Regions from separate parts of the Massilia sp. TSP1-1-2 genome, predicted to be linked through region 1. Evidence: predicted binding sites of a transcription regulator. Region 1 holds the regulator's gene; the other holds the start of a gene.
What was found. Region 1 encodes FliA, which starts transcription of late flagellar genes. Its sites were predicted from a motif close to CTAAAGTTTNNNNNNNNNNNGCCGNTA; they were not measured.

Region 1 (10,964 bases):
CTTGGGAGACATAGCCGGGCAGAGTTTGAATGGTAGTCATGGCATTTTCTTCGTCGTTTACTGACCAAGCGTCAGCGTTTTCATCAGCAGCGCCTTGGCTGCATTCATGGTTTCCACGTTGGTCTGGTACGACCGGGAAGCCGACAGCATATTGACCATCTCATCGACCACGTTCACGTTTGGCATCGCCACATAACCCTTGTCGTCAGCCAACGGATGTTTTGGATCGTATACCTGTTTCAAAGGCGACGGATCGTCGATCACCTGCTGAACCTTGACGCCGGTGCCGCCGCCTTCGGTCTGCACGGCCTCGAAAACCACCTGTTTAGCCCGGTAAGCCTGGCCCGTGGCGCTGCTGGCGGAATCGGCATTTGCAAGATTGCTGGCAACGGTGTTTAACCTTTGCGCCTGTGCGCTCATGGCCGAACCGGAAACATTAAAGATATTAAAGAGCGACATGATCAAGAACCTCCCTGGATCGCGGTCAGCATGCCGCGGATCTGCATATTAAGAAACGTGACGCCCGCTTCGTAGCGCAGGGCGTTGTCGGCGAACTGATTGCGCTCGACATCCATGTCGACCGTGTTATTGTCGGCGGCGCCCTGGGCCGGCATGCGGTACTGCACCGGCGTGCCGTTGGGCAGGTAGTCGCCACTGCCGCTGATCGGCATGTGGGCCGGCGCCGTCTGCGCCAGTACGCCGGCCGGCGGGGTGCCGCTGTTGCGCGCCACGACCGCCTGCAAGGCGCTGGCGAAATCGATGTCGCGTGCCTTGTAGTTGGGCGTGTCCGCATTGGCGATGTTGGACGCGAGCACTTGCTGGCGCTGCGCCCGCAGCCCCAGGGCCGCCTCGTTAAAACCCATGTATTCGTTGAGTTTGCCAATCATGTCGTTCGCCTCGCGTTCGCCTCGTTATATGACAGGATCGATAGTACGTGGGCTTGGGGCTTGCTAATCGGGCGATCAAGATGGGTAAACGGCGGCTGTTCATCACTTCGCCCCCCTCGCGCGAGGCCTATCATCGCTTCACTAGATAAAGGCGCCCACCATGAAAACCCTGTTGACGATCGTACTGTTCCTTGCCGCACCGTTTGCTCTGGCCCAGGCGCCGGCACGCCAGGACCTGGAGTCGCTGCGCCAGATGGCGCAGCAATATCTGGTCACCCAGAGCGCCGGCCTGCCGGGCAAGGTCACCGTCACGGTGGGCGCGCTCGACCAGCGCATGAACCTGGCCGCCTGCCCCGACCCGCAGCCGTTCCAGCAGCCGGGCGCGCGCGCGTGGGGCAAAACCACGGTCGGCGTGCGCTGTCTGGCGCCTACTGCCTGGACGGTGTATATTCAATCGCAGGTAAGCGTGCAGGCCGAGTACGTGGCCGCCGCCACGCCACTGGTGCAGGGCCAGACCATTGACGCGTCGCAGCTGGTGATGGTCAAGGGCGACCTGGCGGCGCTGCCCAACGGCGTGCTGACCGATATCGCGCAGGTCGTCGGGCGCACCAGCAGCATGTCGGTGCAGTCAGGGGCGCCACTCCGCGCCGACCTGCTGCGCAGCAAACCGGTGGTGCAGCAAGGCCAGGCAGTGCGCGTGGTGTCGGGCGGCGCCGGGTTCCGGGTGACGGCCGAAGCGCGCGCGATTGGCAACGCCAGCGAAGGCCAGGTGGTGCAAGTGCGCACGCCGGCCGGGGCGATTATCAGCGGCGTGGCCAAGGCCGGTGGATTGGTGGAAGTTGTTTTCTGAATATTTCAGGAAGTAGACGCAACAATGCTGCCGGTCGCGCTAAAGTTTACGGGGATGGCGCCGTAATAGATGCAGACCATGGAGTTTCCACTCCGCGCAGAGAAGGATGATGCCGTGAAAATCAACGATACAATCAAGGGTGGCCCTGCATTGGCGGCAGCAAATACGCCAGCACACAGCGCCAAAAACGCCGAAAAAGCCAGCACCGCAGGGCCGGCCAGCACCGACAGCGTACGCTTGTCGTCGCAGGGGCAAGCCATGTCGGCGGCAGCGAGCAGCACGGGCGTGTTCGACACCAAAAAGGTCGAGCGCATCAAGCTGGCCATCGCCGATGGGCAGTTCAGTATCAATTCAGAGAAAGTCGCAGACGGCTTGCTGGAAACAGTGCGCGACCTGTTGCATTCCCGCAAACGCTAATTGAAGCGACGAAGGCGAGCTTTTCATCATGTCCACGGCCAGTGCACACACCACGCTGCAAGACGAACTAAAACTGATCAATTGCTTGATCGACCTGATGAAACAGGAACAGCAATGCCTGGTGGCCGCCGATACCGACGGCCTCGGCACGCTCACGTCGCGCAAGACCGAGCTGGTTGAACAGCTCGGCACCCTCGCCGCCCAGCGTCACGCGAGCTTGCAGCAAGACGGCTGCGACGGCTCCGAAGCGGGCATGCAGGCGTGGGTGAAGCGGCTGAACAATCCCGCGATCCAGGCCAATTGGCAGCATGTGCTGGAAAAAATGCGCGCGGCGAAAGAACTGAACCGCATCAACGGCATGCTGATCAACAAGCAGATGACCCACAACCAGAATTTGATACAAGCCATGCGCACGCCGTCGCATGCGGTCGATACGGGGTTTTATGGCCCCAGCGGGCATGCGACGCCGGTCAGCGGGAAGCGGCCGTTGGTGGTGGGATAGAACTGACTTGCTACTTCCAGGAAAACCGGCCGCGCGTCGGTTTTTTTGTTTCTAGCCCCCAACAACATCGTGCTCGCGCACCACAACGATGTAACGCTGCTGCATGACTTTCGCAAGGGCGATGGAGACGTTCCTCCACCTTGCGTGACTAAATTGACACATTTCATAAATCAACTTTACTTCTGCGCGTGAATCCGTGAGTATCAGTCACGGGTTTCCGGTATAGACAAGTAATATTTTGTCACGGCAACTTCTATAAAAAGCTGCACGCCAGCGCCGGCCACAAGCTGGTCAATGCGCGATGCGGCAAACAACACGACTCATCTTCGGAGGAAAACAATGAATTGGAATAACGTAGGCAAGGCAAGTGTTGCAATCGTCGCAGGCGTGGCATGCATCGGCGCACACGCAGCGTCCAAGCACGGCGTGACCGCCACCGTGGCGGCCGAGAAAAGTTCGTTGGGCAAGAACGACAACGTCACCGTCCGCCTGACCATCACCAACACCTCGGCTCAGCCGCAAATGGTCTTGAAGTGGCATACCGCGTTTGCCGAGATTGAAGAGTCGCTGTTTGAAGTGACCCGCGACGGCGCCAAAGTTCCCTACCTGGGCGCCCACTACAAGCGCGGCACGCCAACGGCGTCCGATTACTATCTGTTAAAGCCGGGCGCCTCGCACACGGTACGCGTTGAACTGTCGGACATGTACGACATGAGCATCACGGGCCAGTACACGATTGCTTACAAGGCAGCGTCAGTGAACCTGTTCGGCACCCACGAGAAAACGGTTGGCGAGATCACCTCGCCGGTGGCATCGGTATGGATTGACGGCGCCCAGCCGCGCGGCGCCCAATCGATCGCTGGCAAGGCGCCGGCAGACACCGGCTATTCACTCGCCGCACTGTCGTTCAGCAAGTGCACCGCCGCCCAGCAGGGCGAGATCACCCAGGCCATCGGCGTGGCCAGCGGCTATGCCAACAATGCCACCAGCTACATGGGCGGCGCGCTCGGTGCTCGCTACAGCAAGTGGTTCGGCGCCAGCGATGCCGGCCGCATCGCACACGTGAAGGCCAATTACACCGCCATCAAGGGCGCGTTCGACAGCAAGCCGATCACGGTCGACTGTGGCTGCAAGAAGACCTACTACGCGTATGTCTACCCAAACCAGCCTTACAAGATCTACGTGTGCAAGGCGTTCTGGACGGCGCCGATGAGCGGCACCGATTCCAAAGGCGGCACGCTGGTCCATGAAATGAGCCATTTCACGGCCACCGCCGGCACCGACGACTGGGTCTACGGCCAGTCGGGCGCGGCCAGCCTGGCGATCAGCGATCCTGCCAAAGCGACCGACAATGCGGACTCGCACGAGTATTTTGGCGAGAACACGCCGGCGCAGAACTGATCAGCCGTGCTTCACGACAAGCCGGCGTCCTTGTGGGCGCCGGTTTTTTTCGTCTCGCCGGCAGCGCTGAACTAACTGTGGAAATAATGTTACACCGCTGGAACGGTCCACGACAAACATTTGTTTATTTGCCCTTGTAAGCGTTCAAAATTTAACAATCCATTGTCACAGTGCTCAAGCCAGATGTGACAGTAACAACTTGTTTTCATAGCGGGCCCGTTAAAATTTCTTTGGAGAACCAACAAAAGTTAAAAACATTAAACATTCGCCTATTTGACACAATTACCGATGATTCAACGTTTACTCGGCATCCGGGTTTATGTGACGATGAATTGTTGAGCTCGGTTTTATATGCATGACGGCTCAGCGGACAACGACAACCACATATACTTCACGGAGCAGAAATGAACTTGAATACATTGGTAAAAGCTGGCGTATCGATTGCTACACTCGCAGCATGTTTCTCCGCACAGGCTGCATCTAACGGCGTGACCGTCAGCATTGCACCGGAAAAAAATTCGCTCAAAAAAGATGACGACGTTGTCATGCGCGTCACCATCACCAACACCTCGGCCAGCCCGCAGTACGTGCTCAAGTGGCATACCCCGTTCTCCGGGATCGAAGACCATATCTTCGAAGTCACGCGCGATGGCGTGGACGTGCCCTACCTGGGCCGCCACTACAAGCGCGGCGCGCCAACGGCCAAGGATTACTACCTGCTCAAGCCGGGCCAGTCGCACACCAGCCGGGTTGAACTCTCGTCGGTCTACGACATGAGCGTGACGGGCGACTACGCCATCAAATACCACGTTGCATCGGTCAACCTGTTCATGCCGAGCAAAGGCTTGCCAAGCATCTCCGCCGCACCGGTTGGCGCCAACGTCGACGACCTGGCATCGGCGCCGGTATCGATGTTCATCGATGGCCGCCTGCCGCGCGGCACCGTGGTTGGCACGCCGTTCGAGCTGGCCAAGCAAGGCGCGGGCACCCCGGGCGCGATGAGCCTGGCCACCACCGGCTGCACCGCGTCGCAATCGAGCTCGATCACGTCGGCCATCAGCGCGGCCAAGACCATGGCCAACGGCGGCGTCAGCTACCTGAACGCCGGCACCAACGGCACCCGCTACAAGAAATGGTTCGGGACCTACAGCTCGACCCGCTACGCGACGGCCCGTTCGCACTTCACCGCCATCAAGGATGCGCTCGACAACAAGCCGATCGTCGTCGATTGCAGCTGCAAAGAGTCGTACTTCGCTTACGTGTACCCGACCCAGCCATACAAGATCTATGTCTGCAACGCGTTCTGGTCGGCGCCAACGAGCGGCACTGATTCCAAAGGCGGCACCCTGGTGCACGAGCTGTCGCACTTTAACGCCGTCGCCGCCACGGACGACCGCGCTTATGGCCAGTCGGCGGCAGCCAGCCTTGCCATCAGCAACCCGGCCGGCGCGCTGGACAATGCGGACTCGCACGAATATTTTGGCGAAAATTCGCCATTCCTGAACTAAGGAAGCACACTTCTTTCCCGGCTTGGGAATTTTGGCGGCGCCGTGCGAACGGCGCCGTTTTTTTATGTGGGCGCGTCGTCGCAACGTCGCGCGTGCGCGCTGGGGCGCTTAGCGCGCGGGTCCGAAAGTGAAGGTCACCGCGGGAACCACGGCCGCCGACACGGCCTCCACCTTGGATGCATCGCCAAGGTAGCCGCCCGTATAACTGAGCTTGTAGGTATGCCTGGGCTTGAAATCATAGCTGCGCGTGATGTCGATGGCGTGACTGATCTTGTGGCCCGGCTTGACGGCGATGAAGTCATCTTTGGTGAACGGGCCGCGCTTGACCATGGGGCCGGTGTAATCGACCTCGGCGCCGGTGGCCGCATCGGTAATGGCGAACTCGCGCCGGAAAATCTGCTTGTCTGCATACACGGCCTTGGGCACGTAGACCGGCTTGCCGCTGGCGTTGTCCAGCGTGAGCTTGACCACGACCTTGCCCCCGTTGGCGTCAACCTGCAACTGCTGTTTTATACTATTCATGCCACCATTCATGCCGCCTCCTGCGTAGGCCACCAGCGGCAGCGCCAGCAGCACCGCCATCATCGATTGAATCAACTTGTTCTCCCCAGGTTAATAGGTGCGCACCTCTTTCGGCGAATCGGGCACCGCCGACAAGATGGTGACGGTGACGCGCCGGTTGCGCGCCTTGCCTTGCGGCGAATCGTTGGCCGAGACCGGCATGTTCGATGCGCGTCCAACGGCCGTCAAACGCGCCGGCGCCACGCCGCTGTCGATGAACAAGCGTACCACGCTGCTGGCCCGTACGGCGGACAGTTCCCAGTTCGACGGGTAGAGCGCAGTGGCGATTTTGGTGTCGTCGGTGTGCCCTTCGACCTGCAGCGCGTGGGTGTCGTTGCGCAGCACCACGCCAAGGGCGCGCAGCGCCTGGGCCGACTCGGGGGCCAGACGCGCCTCGCCCGGGTCGAACAGCACGCTCGCGTTGATCTCCACCGTCACGCCCAGCGCGGTCTGGGTCACGCGCACCTTGCCTTCCTTGACCAGCGGCGCCAGGGCGGCCGACAAGTCCTTGGCCAGCTTCTTGAGCGTTTCGGCTTCGCGCCGCAAGGCTTCGTTGCGCTTTCTCATGGCGGGCGTATTGACGGGCGGGGCCAGCGTGGCCATCGGCTGCACCTGGCCGGGCACGCTGACCGCTTCGCGCTCCTTGCCGGTAAAGGCTTTGTCGAGCGACAGCGCAAAGGCCTTGTACTTGCCTTCGTTGACCACGGAGATGGCGTACATGACGACGAAAAACGCGAACATCAGCGTGATCAGGTCGGCGTAGGAAATGAGCCAGCGCTCGTGGTTGTCCGGCTCTTCGGCAAACCGTTTGCGCGCCATGGTCCGTGCTCCCTAAGCGCGCGACAGCAGGCTGGCGACGCGCTCTTCGATCACGCGCGAATGGTCGCCGCCGGCGATGTCGTGAAAGACGTCGGTCAGGATTTCATACTGCGTGACCGTCTCGGCGATGATGTTTTTGAGCTTGTTGGCGACCGGGTAGTAAAACAGGTTGGCTAGGCCCACGCCATACACGGTGGAGACAAAGGCGACGGCGATGCCGCTGCCCAGCCTGGCCGGCTCGGCCAGGTTTTCCATCACGTGGATCAAGCCCAGCACGGCGCCGATGATGCCGATGGTGGGCGAGTAGCCGGCGGCCGACTCCCAGATCTTGGCCGCCTGGCGCTCCGAAAATTCGTAGGCCGTTACTTCCGTTTCCAGCAGGCCGCGCACCTTGTCGGGCGCGATCCCGTCAACCACCAGGCGCAAGCCTTTCTGGATGAATTTGTCCTGCGACTTGAGCATGAACGGCTCGAGCGAAAGCAAGCCGTCGCGCCGCGCGTGCAAGCTCCATTGCGCGATGTCGCGCGCCAATCGCGTGCGCTGCGACTCGGGCGGGCGAAACACCCAGCGCAGCATGTGCACGCCGCGCAAAAAGGTATGCCGTTCGGTCTGCAGCAGCACCGCGCCAAAGGTGCCCACGACCACGATGATGAAGGCGGCCGGCTGCACCAGCGAGGCGAACTTGCCCCCTTCCATGCCGTGACCGAGCAGCAGCGCGGCCAGCGCGAGGACAATCCCCGCTACGCTGGCCCAGTCCACGCCTGCTCCCGTAGTGTCGCGCGCAGGCGCGCCACCGCTTGCGTATGCAATTGCGATACGCGTGATTCGGACACCCCCATGACGGCTCCAATTTCTTTGAGATTTAATTCTTCTTCGTAGTAAAGCCCCATCAGAATTTTCTCGCGCGGGGGCAAGGCGTCAATGGCGTCGATGACGGCCTGGCGAAAGTCGCCATCCATGAGCGAGCGCAGCGGGTCGGCGGCGTCCACCGCATAGCGGTCCAGAAAACTGTCGTTGCCTTCGCTGTCGTGGAAGTCTTCGTAATACACCAGTTGGTGGCCGCCGCCGTCCGAGAGCATGTCCTGGTAATCGCCCAGCGAGAGCTTGAGCGACTTGGCCACTTCCGATTCGGACGGCGCGTGGCCCAGCTTTTGCTGCAGCGCGCTCATGGCCGCTTCAATTTTGCGCATGTTTTGGCGCATGGAGCGGGGCAGCCAGTCGGACGAACGCAATTCGTCGAGCATGGCGCCGCGGATGCGCAGCACGGCATAGGTTTCAAATTGGGCGCCGTGGGTTTCCTCGTAGCGGGAAATGGCGTCCAGCAGGCCGATCATGCCAGCCTGGATCAGATCGTCGACTTCCACGCTGGCGGGCAACTTGGCCTTCATGTGGTGGGCAAGCCGCTTCACCAACGGCATGTGCTCCGTCAGTAAGTTGTTCTTGTCGGTTTTGCCTTTGACCGTGTACATGTTTACCGTAAAGTTTTATGAGCCAAAATGGGTGCTTCCCCCTGCTCGGCCTAGCGGCGCCATGCCCGCCATGGCAAACCGCCCTGCCAGCCGGCGAAACGCGACGGAGGCGCCCGCCAGCGGGAACGCATCGACCACCGCGCGCCCGAGGCGCGCTGCGCGCTGCAGGTATTCATCGGCCGGCACCGAGCCCATCGACACAAGTTGTACCGCAAGGTAACGACTTGCCGCAGAGGACATATTATCGTATACCACCTTCGCCTCCTGTTCGGAAGCCCCGGTCACCAAAATACCGTAGGGACGGCAGCCCAACTGTTGCGAAAGGCGCTTGATGAGGCGGTAGGCGGCCGTGATCGACTCGGCGCTGGTGGATACCTGGACCACGATTTCGCAGTTGCCCATGATGGGGACGGGAAAGCTGTCGCGGCTGTCGAACTCGCCGTCGACGATGACGATGCCGCTTTGCTTGACCAGCACATCGAACGTCTTGGCCAGGCGGCGCGCATCGTCCGCGCCGCTGCATGCGCGCCGGGTGCGCGCCATGCTGACCACGCCAAAGCCTTGCGGCACCTGGTTGATGACCTGGTTCAGGCCGCATTCCTGGCGCGCCACGTTCAGCAGGCTCGAACCGCGGTCCACGCCCAGGCGCTGGGCCACGCCGTATTCCTGGTCGCAGGCGTCGACGATGACGACGTCGTTGCCGGCGCGCGCCAGCGACGCGCCCAGGTTGACCAGCATGGCGCCCTTGTCGTCCTGGGCGGTGGCCGATAAAAACGTGACGATGCGCGGCTTTGGCCCGGCCAGCATCCTGCGCAGGCCTTCGGCCTGGTCGAAATCGAAATTAGCCAAGGAACACCTCGCGCAGGCTGCGGTCATTGTTGGCGTTGGTCGCGCCGGCCATCAGGAGCGGCAATTCGGCGTCCGCGTACTGGGTGGCGGCGTCGCCCTTTTTGAGACGGAAGGCGCGGTCGATCAGCATGGCGCGGTCGGCCAGGTGCAAGTCTTCGGGCACGCGCTGGCCGTTGGAGATGTAGAACAGGTTCAGCTTCTGGCGGATCACGACGTCGAGCACGTTGCCGAGCGAGGCCGCTTCGTCGAGCTTGGTCATGATTGCCCCCGCCAGACCGCTGCCCTGGTAGGCGCGCACCACTTCGTTGAGCGTTTCGTTGGTGGACGTCGAGTTCAGGCACAGCAGGCGCTTGACGTCCGCGCCGGTGCCCGACAGCATCGCCACCTGCTCGGCCACGTTGTGGTCGCGCTGCGACACGCCGACCGTGTCGATCAGCACGGTGTGCTTGTTGCGCAATTCTTTCAGGGCGATGCGCAGGTCCGATTCATCCTTGACCGAGTGCACCATCACGCCGAGGATCTTGCCGTAGATGCGCAACTGTTCGTGGCCGCCGATACGATACGCGTCGGTGGTGATCAAGGCCAGTTTTTCAGGGCCGTGGCGCATCACGCAGCGCGCCGCCAGTTTGGCGGTGCTGGTGGTCTTGCCCACGCCGGTGGGGCCGACCAGGGCGAAGACGCCGCCCTTTTCCAGGATTTCATTTTCGTTGGAAATGGTGGTCAGGTTGCGCGACAGGACAGTCTTGATCCACGCCAGGCTCTGCGCTTCATCTTTTCCCGACGGGAGTTTTTCGATCAGGTAGCGCGACAGGCTGGCCGAAAAACCGGCCGCCAGCATTTCGCGCAGCACGCTGGTTTTTTGCGGTTCGCGCTGCGCGGTCGTGCTCCATGAAATTTCGGCCAACTGGGTTTCCATCAGGCCGCGCATGGCGCGAATTTCGCTCATCATGCCGCTCATTTCGGCCGCCGCCGTGTCTTTGGCCTGCGCCAGCGCCTGCTGCATCATCGACGACATTTGGCTGGCCATCAGCGACATGTCGAAGTGGCCAGGGACTGCAGGTAGCGGAACCGCGGCTGCCGGCGCGTAGCGGTTGGCGTAGGACTCGGGCGGCAGCGACAGGCTGGGGCGCGGCTGGGCCATTTCCGTTTCATGCGCGGGCGAGGCCATCGAGGCGACATCGTCGCTGGCCAGCGCCAAAATTTCGACCACGCCGTCGACCGGGCGGTTCGACAGGATCACGGCATCAGGCCCAAGCGCGTCGCGCACCTTGCGCAGCGCTTCGCGGGACGTTGCTGCGGTAAATTTTTTGACGTTCATTGTCGACTCCTGGGTCCGGCCGGCGTGCTCACATGAGGCATTGACCGATTCACAGGATGGATTATTGACGATGCCGAACGGAAACCATCAGCGGAGAAGGACGGGGAAACAGGGTCACTTCAACGTTAGTCATTTCCTAATGGAAAAATGGCAATCCTGTGCGACAGGATTTTGGAGAAAACAGCATGATGGGCGCATGGAAAAGCTCAACTACGTGTACATATTGGACAGCGCGCCGCACTTGTTTATTGGCGTCACTGGCGACTTGGAAAAGCGGGTGGCGCAGCCGCGCAGGAAGCTGGTGTGGTTTGAACCGCATGCCGATTTGCAGACCGCCGTTGCGCGGGAAAAACAGCTCAAGAAGTGGAATCGGGCGTGGAAGG
Region 2 (10,964 bases), on a different contig from region 1:
GTCTTGTCGACCTTTTGCTTGAGCTTTGCCACCTGCTGCGCGTAGTGGTACTGCTCGGCGCGCATGGCGTTGCCCAGGGCATCGCCCGGCACGACCTTCAGGCCGGCGTACGAGGTCCAGCGGTCGGGGTAGCCCACGCCCACGTACATGGTCTTGAGCTTTTCCTGCGCCTGGGCGCGCGTGGCCGGCGCCATCCAGGTCAGCGTGTCGATGCGCTTGCCGAAGGCGGCGATGATATTGCTGACCATTTGCTTGAGGCGCACCTTGTTCTCGGCCGGGAAATAGCGCTCGACGTACATCTTGCCGACCGCGTCATCCATGGCGCCGTTGGTGGCCGCCAGCGCGCGCTTCCAGCGCAGCGACTGCTGCGGCGTGCCTTGCAGCGTCTTGCCGGCAAACTCGAACTTCTGGTCGCCGAACGCTTTGGGCAGCATGGCGGCAAAGTGGTTCACCTGGTGGAAGGCCAAAAAGTCCTTCCAGGTGGCGACATCGGTGCTGCCCACCAGCTTTGCAATGCCCGTCACCGCGCCCGGGTGCCAGACGATGAAGCGACCGGCCCCGCCCAGGCGCGCCGCCTTGAAAAATGCGCGCCAGTCCAGGCCCGGCGCCTTGGCCGCAAAATCCTGCGCGCTCCAGGTATTGTTCGCCTTTAAAACGTCGGCCGAATCTTCGCGCGTGGCGTGCGACTGCGCGATGCGCGTTTCCAGCGCCATCACGCGCGCGGCGCGCGCATCGGTGTCGCCGTAGCCGGCCAGTTTCAGTATGGCGGCGATGTGCTGCTGGTACTTGGTGCGCAGCTCGGCCATGCGCGCGCTGTCGGTCAGGTAGTAAGCGCGGTCGGGCATGCCCAGGCCGCCCTGCAGCAGGTAGGGCGTGTTGTGATCCGGGTCCGACAAGCCTTGCGTGACCCACAGCCCGAACAGGTTTTCGGTCTGGAAGTTGGTCGAGTTCAGCGGATCGACGTCGGCGCGCAATGACGCGCCCAGCGCGCGCGTGAGCGCCGCCCGGTCCTTGATGGCGTCGATCCTGGCCAGCACCGGTTTGAGCGGCACGACACCCTTCGCTTCGATCCCCGCTTCATCCATGAAGGCGGCGTAGTAGTCGGCCACCTTGCGCGGTTCGCCGCCCAGGGCCTTGTCGGCGAGCGCCGCCTCGATCAGCTTGACGATGCGCGCATTGGTCGTTTCGGCCATCTCGGCAAATGCGCCCCAGCTGCTGCGGTCGGCCGGAATCTCGGTCCTGGCGAGCCAGTCGCCATTGGCGTAAGTGAAAAAATCGTCGCCCGGCAGCACTTGCGGCAAGGCCGTGGCGGCCTTGGCCGGCGGTGGCGGCGCCTGCTCTGCGCCATGGGCCGGCGCAATGGCCAGCGCGGCGCCGCACAGGGCCAGTGCGACGGCGCGTTTCAAAGGTGTCCAGCTGGTGTTCATGTAAGGTCCCCTTCTGGTTGAAGTGATGGCTTTTATTTTAGTGCAGAACGCACCTGGGGCAGCAAGGCTTGCTTTTGCTTGACGCGGGTGCGAATCGCATTACCCACGCGCGCCGCCTCGACCTGCGCATCGGCCCCGAAAGTCTGCTTGACGTAGGCTTCCATCATGTCGGCGTCGAGCGCCTTGGTGGACCCGGCCACGATGCCAGGGAACAGGCGGTTCTTGCCGCCCGCTTCCTGGTCCTTGAGCAGCACCTCGCGGTTGGCCAGCGCAAACGTCCAGGCCAGGTCGCTATGGCCGGCGTACGACACCAGCGGCACCACGCCGCTCGTCATGGCCGCCGGCAGCGCATCCGACAGGGCCAGTTTCAGCGAACGGGCGGCAAGCGCGCTGTCTTGCGCCATCAGCAGCGAACGGCCGAAGCGGCCGCGTTCTTCGGTGTTCTGGGTTTGCAGCGTGCGCTCGACCATCTGTTCGTACGTTTTTTGGTCGGCATAGCGCCCCGCCGTGGCAACCACAAAGTCGAGCATCGAGACGTCGACGCTGGCCGGGTTCTTGAGGTAGTTCTGCAGGCCGCTGTTGGCCTGCGCGATGGCGCCGGCATCGCCCGAGCGCGCCAGTGCGCTGGCCAACAGTGAACGCAACTGGCGCTCTTCGGCCGTATCGGCCGCCTTGACGGTCCAGCCAAGCTTGTTCATGCGCGGGCTGGCCAGCGCGATCACCAGGCGCCGAATCGCTGCTTGCTCCGGCTCGTTCTTGGCCAATTCGTCGAGCGTGGCCAGGCTCTCCATGATCGAACCCCACACCGCAAAACGCGGCTCGTCGACGTATTTGTCGAGCAGCTTGAAGTAGCCGGACAGCGGGATGGTGCCGCCCTGCGCCAGGCTCCAGGTGTCGTTCAAGAGCTTCAGGCGCGTGGTGTCGGCCAGCTTGGGCGCCTGCTGCGCCAGCGCTTCGAAGGTAACAGCGTCGTATTTGATGCGAAAGTACCCAACGCTAGCCGGGTCGATCACCAGCGCGCCGTCGCAGTTCGGCTGCGTGACGGTGACGGACGGGCCGGAGAGCAAGGTGTACGACGCCTTGCCGTTGACGGTACCGACCTGCACCGGGATATTCCACAGACGCTTTTCAAGCGCCGGCTCGTCCAGCCGGTACTGCTGCTGGCTGAGCGTGACGCGGCGCTTGCCGTTCTCGCACGCCTGCTCCACCGACACCAGCGGAAAGCCGGGCATCGTGGTCCAGTCGGAGGCGAGCTTTTCGACCGGTTTGCCGGACGCCTTTTCAAGCGCGCTCCAAAGGTTGGCGCTGGTGGTGTTGCTGTACTGGTGCTGCGCCATGTAGGCGCGAATGCCCTTGCGGAAGGGTTCCTCGCCCAGGTAGGCTTCGAGCATGCGCAAGAAGGCCTGGCCTTTGCCGTAGGTGATGCCGTCAAAGGCGGAGGCGGCCTGCTCTTCGGTCTCGACCGGGGTCTGGATCGGGTGCGTGGTCTTGCGCGCATCCTGGTTGAGCACGTATTCGCCGTTGGCCTGCACGTTCAGCGGCGCCCGCCATTCGGGATGAAAATGGTCGGTGGCCTTGGTCGCCATCCACGAAGCGAAGCCTTCGTTGAGCCACAGATTGTCCCACCAGGCCATGGTAACGAGGTTGCCGAACCACTGGTGCGCCACTTCATGCGCGTTGATGCCGAACGAGCGCTGGCGTGTGCTGTCAGGGCTGGTCTTGGGGTCGTACAGCAGCGCCGATTCGTTGTAGACGATGCCGCCCCAGTTTTCCATGGCGCCGTTAAAGCCGCCCGGGATGGCAATCTGGTCGAGCTTGGGCAGCGGATAGGGCTGGCCAAAATAGCCGTTGTAATAATTGAGGATATCCTTGGTCACCCCCAGCGCATAGGCGCCGGACGCTTGCTTGCCTTCGGTGGTCACAACGCCGATCTCGACCGCGCCCTGCTTGACGCTTGAGCGTTCCAGTTCGCCGGCCACCAGCACCAGCAGGTAGCTTGGCATTTTGGGCGTGGCGCCAAAGGCGAAACGCTGCAGGCCGCCGTCGATCTTTTCCTGCCTTTCGACCGGGGTGTTGGAGTAAGCCTTGAAGTTGGCCGGCAAGTCGACCGTCAGCTTGAAGTTGGCCCGAAACGATGGCTCGTCCCAGCTTGGGAGAAGGCGGCGCGTATCGGTCGGCTCCATGTTCGTGGCGAGCATGGATTTTTCCTTGGCGCCCACCTTGTATTTCAGCTGGAACAGGCCGCGCGCTTCGCGGTTAATCGCCCCATGAAATTTGAGCGCCAGCTGGTAGCGCCCCGGCGCGAGCGGCGTGGCCAGCTTGAAGGTGAGCGTTTCCTGCTCCTTGCTCACTTGCCCGGCCAGCTTCAGTTCGCCGATGCCCTTGCCCGACAGGCTGGCCGCATCGATGTCGATATTGGCCACATTGAGCATGATGGTCGAGGTGCTCTTGAGCACGTCGATCTCGATGCTTTCGGAGCCCAGGAAGGTATTAGTCGCCATGTTCGGCACCAGGTGCGCGGCGTACTGTATCGGGATCACATCCTTGGGCAGTTTGCCCGGGGTGGCCGCGAACAAAAACGGCGCTTCCGCGTGGGCGGCAAGGGTGGCGATGGAAAGAGCGGCGGTGGCGGCAAAGCGGCAAGCTAACGGTAGGTTCATTCTTTTCTCGTTTGATGTAAGGGCCCAGGCTGCACTTTATCGAAAGCGCACCAAGCGTGCTCGTTAAATGCGACGAACTGCAAAATAAGGCGCCGCGCTGCAGAAAAGAGCGCATGGCCGAACTGGCGCGCGCAGGGTATTCGCTATATAGTCATCCGAAGCGCCTTGCCCAGCATGCATAAACCAGGAGAGCGTCATGACGTTGGAAGCCTTGCTGCAAAACCCGAACGCCCTCCCCACCGCCCCCAGGGTGGTCGAAGAATTGATCAGCAGCTTTGAAAAAGCCGAGGTGTCGGTCGACGACATCGCCCGCACGCTCTCGCTCGACCCGGTGCTGTCGGCCAAGCTGCTGCGGCTGGCCAATTCGGCGTATTACCATGTCTCGCGCCGCATCGGCAACGTTGAAGATGCGATCCGCATGCTCGGCTTTGTGACGGTCAGGACGCTCGTTATCAGCAGCGGCCTGGTGGGCGGCTTCAAGACCGTGCCCGGCCTGGACTTGAAGCGTTTTTGGCGCTACAGCATGAACACGGCGGTGGCCGCCAAGTGGATCGCCAGGAAAGTGGGCTTGAATACCGACCTGGCCTTTACGATCGGAATGATGCACGCGATCGGCCAGTTGGTCATGCACACCGGCTTGCCGGCCGAGGCGCAGGAGCTCGACAAGACCGTGGACTGCTTTCAACCCGCCCGCCTGGCGGCCGAGCATGCCGCCTTTGGCTACGACTACAGCGAGGTCGGCGCCGAACTGGCGCTGCGCTGGAAGTTCCCCGATGTGTTCCCGGATACGATGCGCGGCTTCCCGCAGCCGCTGGCGGGTGCGCCCTTGAGCCGGATGGCGGCGGTGGTGCATCTGGCGGTATGGCGCGCGGCCGCCGAGGAGCTCAAGCTGGACGCTGCGGCTCGCGCGGCGAGCGTGCCGGTCGCCGTGGCGGCCGCCCTGGGACTCGGTCCGCAAGAGCTGCTGGACGACATGCCGGGGCTGGCGGACCTGTCCGCAGGGCTGGAAGAGATGATTCATTAGACAAGGTTGTGGGTTTTTTGAATTTATTTTCAAAATACCCTCAAGTTTGCATTTGCCGTGCCGTTACAAAAAAGGACAAGCGGTAATCCTTTTACATATCCTGGCAAGGTGAGCATCATGACCCCGAACGACGTTCTCTCGATGTACGAAAATATTGCCGGCTTGACCAGCAAGATGGCCGGCGCGGCGCAGGCGGGCGATTTTGACGGCTTGTCGCGGATGGAAACGCAATGCGCCTTGCAGTCGGTGCAAACGATCGGCGGCGTACCGGCACTCGAAGGCGCGGCGCGGATGCGCAAGATTGATTTGCTCAAGATGATCATGGCGAACGACCGGGCGATCCGGGATGTGACGCAGCCGTGGCAACTGGCCGACGTGGTGCGCGCGACGCACTGAGTTTGACCAAATTTAAGAAAGCCGTTCCGCGCAAGCTGAGCGGCTTTTTTTATGGGTACATCGCGCTCGCGCAGGCGCTCACTTATAGATTGGCCCGGGAGTATAAAAAAATCGTCCTCGCGCACGCGGCTGTTGCAAAAGGGGCCGCGTGGACCGTCGGAAAAGGGGGCCGCCCAGGCCTTCGCTTTTCCGACCTACTCCTTCTGCGACACCCGCGTGCGCGAGGACGATGTGGGTACGGTTTTCGGCCTGCTGTGCAACGGCCGCCGACGCGAGCACAAAGCGTTGGCATACAAAAAAAGCGCCCGCAAGCGCTTTTGTTTTACTGTGCAACCGCCAGCTTCAACGCCAGCGCAATCCCCTCGGCCGCCTGCCCGATCTCCGGCAGCGAAGGAAAACTCGGGGCAATCCGGATATGGCTGTCTTCCGGATCCACCCCATACGGATAAGCCGCACCGGCTGGCGTGAGCGTAATTCCCGCCTCTTTGGCCAGCGCGATGGTGCGCTTGGCAGCGCCCTTTGGCGTCACCAGATCAATGAAATAGCCGCCCTTGGGCACCGTCCACGACACGCCGTCAACCGCGCCCAGATGCGCCTCGAACTGCGCGAGCACCGCATCGAACTTCGGCTTGAGCAGCGCGCGGTGCGCGGCCATCAGCGCATCGACGGTTGCCGCATCCTTCAGGAAAGCGACATGGCGCAGCTGGTTGATCTTGTCCGGGCCGATGCTGCGAATGCCCGCATGCTTGGTCCACCAGGCGATGTTCGCAGGGGAAGCCGCCAGCGCGGCAATGCCGGAACCGGCCCAGCTCACCTTCGAAGTGGACGCAAAGACGATGGCGCGCTCAGCATTGCCGGCCTTGGCGCACGCGTCAAGAATGTCGGCGATGACGATGCTCTCTTCGGTCAGGTGATGGAAACGGTACGCGTCATCCCACATGATCCGGAAGTCCGGCGCAGCCGTCTTCATCGCGGCCAGGCGTGCAACGACCGCGTCCGAATACACGGTGCCGGACGGATTGCTGTACTTCGGCACGCACCACATGCCCTTGATGCTGGCGTCGGCGGCAACCAGCCGTTCGACCAGATCCATGTCCGGGCCGTCGTCGCCCAGCGGGATATTGATCATCTTGATGCCGCGCGCTTCGCAGATCGAGAAGTGGCGGTCGTAACCTGGCACCGGGCACAGGAAACTGACTTGCTGGCCCACCCAAGGCTGGCCGCCCGGCGCACCGTTGAGCAATGCGTAGACGATTACGTCGTGCATCAGCGACAGGCTGGCGCTGCTGTCGACAATCACCTGCGCCGCCGGCACGCCGAGCAACTGGCCAAACAGCGCGCGCGCTTCCGGCAGGCCGACGCCCAGACCATAATTGCGGCAGTCGGTACCGTCCAGCGCCGTAAAGCTGTGCAGGGGCGCCATCAGTGCATTGGACAGGTCCAGTTGTTCGGGCGCGGGTTTGCCGCGCGACATATCGAGCTTCAGTCCGCGCTCTTTGAATGCATCGTATTGTGTTTGTACCGCGAGTGTCATTTTGCTTGCTTTCCGTAATGAAATCACGGACAAGTATAACCTTTTGGCACCAAACTCGCTGCGGGAGGGGGGAATTGGGGAGAGCGATCGCCAGCTATCTGCTGGCGTCGCCTCTTGCCGGTTGCATCCGGCGTCCGCTTGCGCACAGTAGGCTCGCGGACAGCTTCCAGAACAGGCGTTTCTTCAACGATTACCTGCTGATCGCGCCACACTATCGTTGGTGGCTGCGCCAGGTCCGTGTTCCGTTTTTTGCCGCCACTGGGTGACAACGGAAAAGAGTATAACGCACAATGTCAAGTTGTGTAGACGAGTTCGTGCGCGCGACCTCAAAAAAGCAATATTTATTTTTCAAACACCGTTTCAAGCTTCTGCCGTCGCTTCCGCCACCACGGCCGCCACGGTGGCCTTGCGCCGGAAGGGATTGGCCAGGCGCGCATACCAGGCCACTGAATCGGCCGCGGCCGTCTCCACCGTCTTGCCTTTGCGGCGGCTGAGCATGAACCAGACAGCGCCGCCGATCGCCAGCAAGGCCAGTACGATGCCGATCACCAGCAGCCACGGAAAACCGGCGGCAGGTTTGACCACTGGCTTGGCCAGCGCCGGCGCTGGCGGCGGCGCTGGTTCAGCCTTGTGGAGCGTGGCGTCCGGCGCGGCATGCTTGCCTTCCATGGCCACTTGCAGCTGCTTGACCTTGTCTTCGAGCTCCACAATCTGCGCGCTGAGCAGCGCGTTGTTGGCGTCGATCGAGGCGCAGCTCTTGATCTGCTCTTGCGAAAACTGCGGCTGGGGACAGGCGGCGCCGGACGACGGGACCTTGATCACGCGTGCCGGGCGCGATCGCTCAACCTGCGGCGCAGGCTGGGGCGGCGCAATGCGGGCTGGCGCGGCTGGCGCGGCGCGCGCAGGTTCGGCGACGGCAGCGACGGCCAGCGGGGTCGGGGTTGAAAGCGGCACCGCCGCCGGCCGTGGCGCGGGCGCGGGATCGGGCGTGATCCACAAGGTCACCGCGCGTACGTTGCGCCGGTTCCCATCAACCAAATCCAGGAACAGGTGCACGGCGTCGGAGTCGACCGGCTTGACCGACGTGACATGCAGGAACTGGCGGCCATCGCGCCGCATCACCGACAGGTTCAGGCTGCCCAGGACCGGATGCATGGCGATGTTGGCGCCCTTGTAGACGTCGGCGCTGGAAAGGCGCACGGAGACCGGCGTACCGGGTTCCGCCAGCGCGCTCAGTTCGACGTCGGCGATCAAGGGCTGGCCCAGGTGCGAGCGCACCACCGGTTCGCCCAGTTCGGCGGCCTGGGCGCAGGCCAGCATGCCGCTGAAAACAAGGGCGCCGCACAGGCGGAGGGCGTGGGCGAATCGGAGCGGGTGCATAGGAATCAAGTCAGTCGTTTCAGTTGCGGCCATCAAAATTTGTAGCCTTACCTACATTAACGCGCATTGGGATGAACACTTTAATCCGAAAGCCGAACTAAATAGGATGCCGCTATGGAAATGAATCCCGTCCTACAGCGCAGCAATGCCGGAAAACAACAGAACATGACCATGTTCAAATTATTTGTAGACAACAAAAATTGCAGAGATAAAATAAACTTTCCGGCTAATAACTAAACCCAGGAGGCACCATGTTCAAGCAATTTTGCTCCACAGTCGCTGTTGCATTCAGTGTTCTCGTTGCGCCCGTTGTTCATGCGGATGCCTCGACCGCACTGAAAAGCGCCATGGATGCGCAAGCGAAAACATTCGCAGTGACGCACAAGGCCGCTGAAGCAAACGATCCCGTGGCGCAGTTCAACCTGGGCGTGCTTTACGAAAAAGGAGCCGGTGTAACCGAGGACCTGGCGATGGCCCGCATCTGGTACCAGAAAGCGGCCGATCAGAATGAGGGCAAGGCGCAGTTCAATCTTGCAGTAATGCATTTACAAGGCGAAGGCGGGCCGAAGGAACCTGTAGCGGCGGCAAAGCTTTTCAAAGCGGCTGCCGAGAAGGGAGACGCTGCATCCATGGCCAACTTGGCCGTCCTGTACGACTCGGGCAATGGCGTTGCCAAAGACCCCAAAATGGCGTTCAAGTGGGCTTTGAAGGCGGCCGAGGCCGGCAACGTCCCGGCGCAAGTGAATGTGGCCTCCATGCTGCGCACCGGCCGCGGCTGCGAACGCGATTTTATCAAGGCGGCGGCCTGGTACCTGAAAGCTGCTGAAGCGGGCAACGGCGTGGCCCAGGAACGCATCGGCTACATGTATTCGGTGGGACAGGGCGTGCCGCGCGATGCGGCTGAAGCTGCCAGATGGACCGGTTTTGCTAAGGACGCCGGTGTGCGCATCACGAGCTTCACGGAATAAAAGGATGGGATCGATGCGCCGGCTCGTCGAACCGCTCCAGCAGAGGCGATAGACTGGTTCCGGCCCCACAGGTACGACTGTGGCCGGATGCCGGCATCTGACTGTCTGGTGACCTTTGGAGTAAACTCGTTAATCCAAACACCACACAAAACAGGATGCCGCTATGGAAACGAGAAGCGAAAAGGACAGTTTCGGCCCCATCGACGTGCCCGCCGCGCACTTGTGGGGCGCGCAGACCCAGCGCTCGCTGCTGCATTTCGCCATTTCGACCGAGCGCATGGCGCCCGAACTGGTGGCTGCCCTGGCCCAGGTCAAGCGCGCCGCGGCCGCCGTCAACCGCTCGCTCGGCCTGCTGCCGGCCGACAAGGCCGACGCCATCATGCGCGCGGCCGATGAAGTGCTGGGCGGCGCCCATCCCGACGAATTTCCGCTGGTGGTTTGGCAGACCGGTTCCGGCACCCAAAGCAACATGAACATGAATGAAGTGCTGGCCAACCGCGCCTCCGAATTGCTCGGCGGCCAGCGCGGCGAAGCGCGCCTGCTCCATCCGAACGACCATGTCAACATGGGCCAGTCCTCGAACGACATGTTCCCGACTGCGATGCACGTGGCCGCCGCCGCCGCCGTCACGCACGCGGTGCTGCCGGCGCTGGCCAAGCTGCGCGGCACTTTGATGATCAAGTCGCGCGAATTTATGGACATTGTCAAGATTGGGCGCACCCATTTGCAGGACGCCACCCCGCTCACGCTGGGGCAAGAGTTTTCGGGCTATGTGGCGCAGCTCGAGTATTCCGAGCACGCGCTCAAGCACGCCCTGCCCGGCCTGCTGCAATTGGCCGCCGGCGGCACGGCGGTCGGCACGGGCTTGAATGCCCATCCCGACTTTGCCAACCGCATCGCCGCCGAACTGGGCTCGCGCACGGGGCTGTCGTTCAAGTCGGCGCCCAACAAATTTGCGGCGCTGGCCGGCCACGACGCGCTGGTGGGCGCGCACGGCGCCTTTAAAACGCTGGCCACGGCCTTGATGAAAATCGCCAACGACGTGCGCTGGATGGCGTCCGGTCCCCGCTCCGGCCTGGGCGAAATCACCATCCCCGAAAACGAGCCGGGCAGCTCCATCATGCCGGGCAAGGTCAACCCGACCCAGTGCGAAGCGATGACGATGCTGTGCTGCCAGGTGTTCGGCAATGATGTCGCGCTGACCATCGGCGCCGCTTCGGGCAATTTTGAACTGAACGTCTTCAAGCCGATGATCGCGCATAATTTTCTGCAAAGCGCGCGCCTGCTGGCCGACGGCATGCGCTCGTTCGACGTGCACTGCGCGCACGGCATCGAACCGAACCGCGAACGCATCGGCGAACTGATGGAGCGCTCGCTGATGCTGGTGACCGCGCTCGCGCCGCATATCGGCTACGACAAGGCGGCGCAGATTGCCAAAAAGGCGCAGCACGAAGGCAGCACGCTCAAGCAGGCGGCGCTGGCGTTGGGGTTCGTGACCGAGCAACAGTTCCATGAATGGATCGTGCCGATCGCGATGACGCGCCCCGGCCTGTGACGCGCGCGGCAAGCAGGCCA

Region 2: ACP7BV_RS00800 (flagellar protein FliT) is a predicted target of FliA. The motif match lies at 5,151-5,177, and genes of this name have one in related genera.

What each region holds. Positions count from the first base shown of each region.
Region 1 covers NZ_JAFCTU010000014.1:91,488-102,451, forward strand. The annotation lists gene ACP7BV_RS14270 (flagellar hook assembly protein FlgD) at 1-40, opposite strand, end outside; gene flgC (flagellar basal body rod protein FlgC) at 58-459, opposite strand; gene flgB (flagellar basal body rod protein FlgB) at 462-887, opposite strand; gene flgA (flagellar basal body P-ring formation chaperone FlgA) at 1,048-1,737, shown strand; gene flgM (flagellar biosynthesis anti-sigma factor FlgM) at 1,852-2,154, shown strand; gene ACP7BV_RS14295 (flagella synthesis protein FlgN) at 2,183-2,656, shown strand; gene ACP7BV_RS14300 (M35 family metallo-endopeptidase) at 2,996-4,057, shown strand; gene ACP7BV_RS14305 (M35 family metallo-endopeptidase) at 4,462-5,565, shown strand; gene ACP7BV_RS14310 (hypothetical protein) at 5,674-6,162, opposite strand; gene motD (flagellar motor protein MotD) at 6,178-6,945, opposite strand; gene ACP7BV_RS14320 (flagellar motor protein) at 6,958-7,704, opposite strand; gene ACP7BV_RS14325 (RNA polymerase sigma factor FliA) at 7,686-8,414, opposite strand; gene ACP7BV_RS14330 (MinD/ParA family ATP-binding protein) at 8,430-9,263, opposite strand; gene flhF (flagellar biosynthesis protein FlhF) at 9,256-10,581, opposite strand; gene ACP7BV_RS14340 (GIY-YIG nuclease family protein) at 10,778-10,964, shown strand, end outside.
Region 2 covers NZ_JAFCTU010000001.1:160,594-171,557, reverse strand. The annotation lists gene ACP7BV_RS00815 (M13 family metallopeptidase) at 1-1,427, opposite strand, end outside; gene ACP7BV_RS00810 (M1 family metallopeptidase) at 1,460-4,087, opposite strand; gene ACP7BV_RS00805 (HDOD domain-containing protein) at 4,284-5,111, shown strand; gene ACP7BV_RS00800 (flagellar protein FliT) at 5,229-5,507, shown strand; gene ACP7BV_RS00795 (aminotransferase class I/II-fold pyridoxal phosphate-dependent enzyme) at 5,830-7,041, opposite strand; gene ACP7BV_RS00790 (type IV pilus assembly protein FimV) at 7,402-8,421, opposite strand; gene ACP7BV_RS00785 (tetratricopeptide repeat protein) at 8,673-9,389, shown strand; gene fumC (class II fumarate hydratase) at 9,553-10,944, shown strand; gene ACP7BV_RS00775 (hypothetical protein) at 10,905-10,964, shown strand, end outside.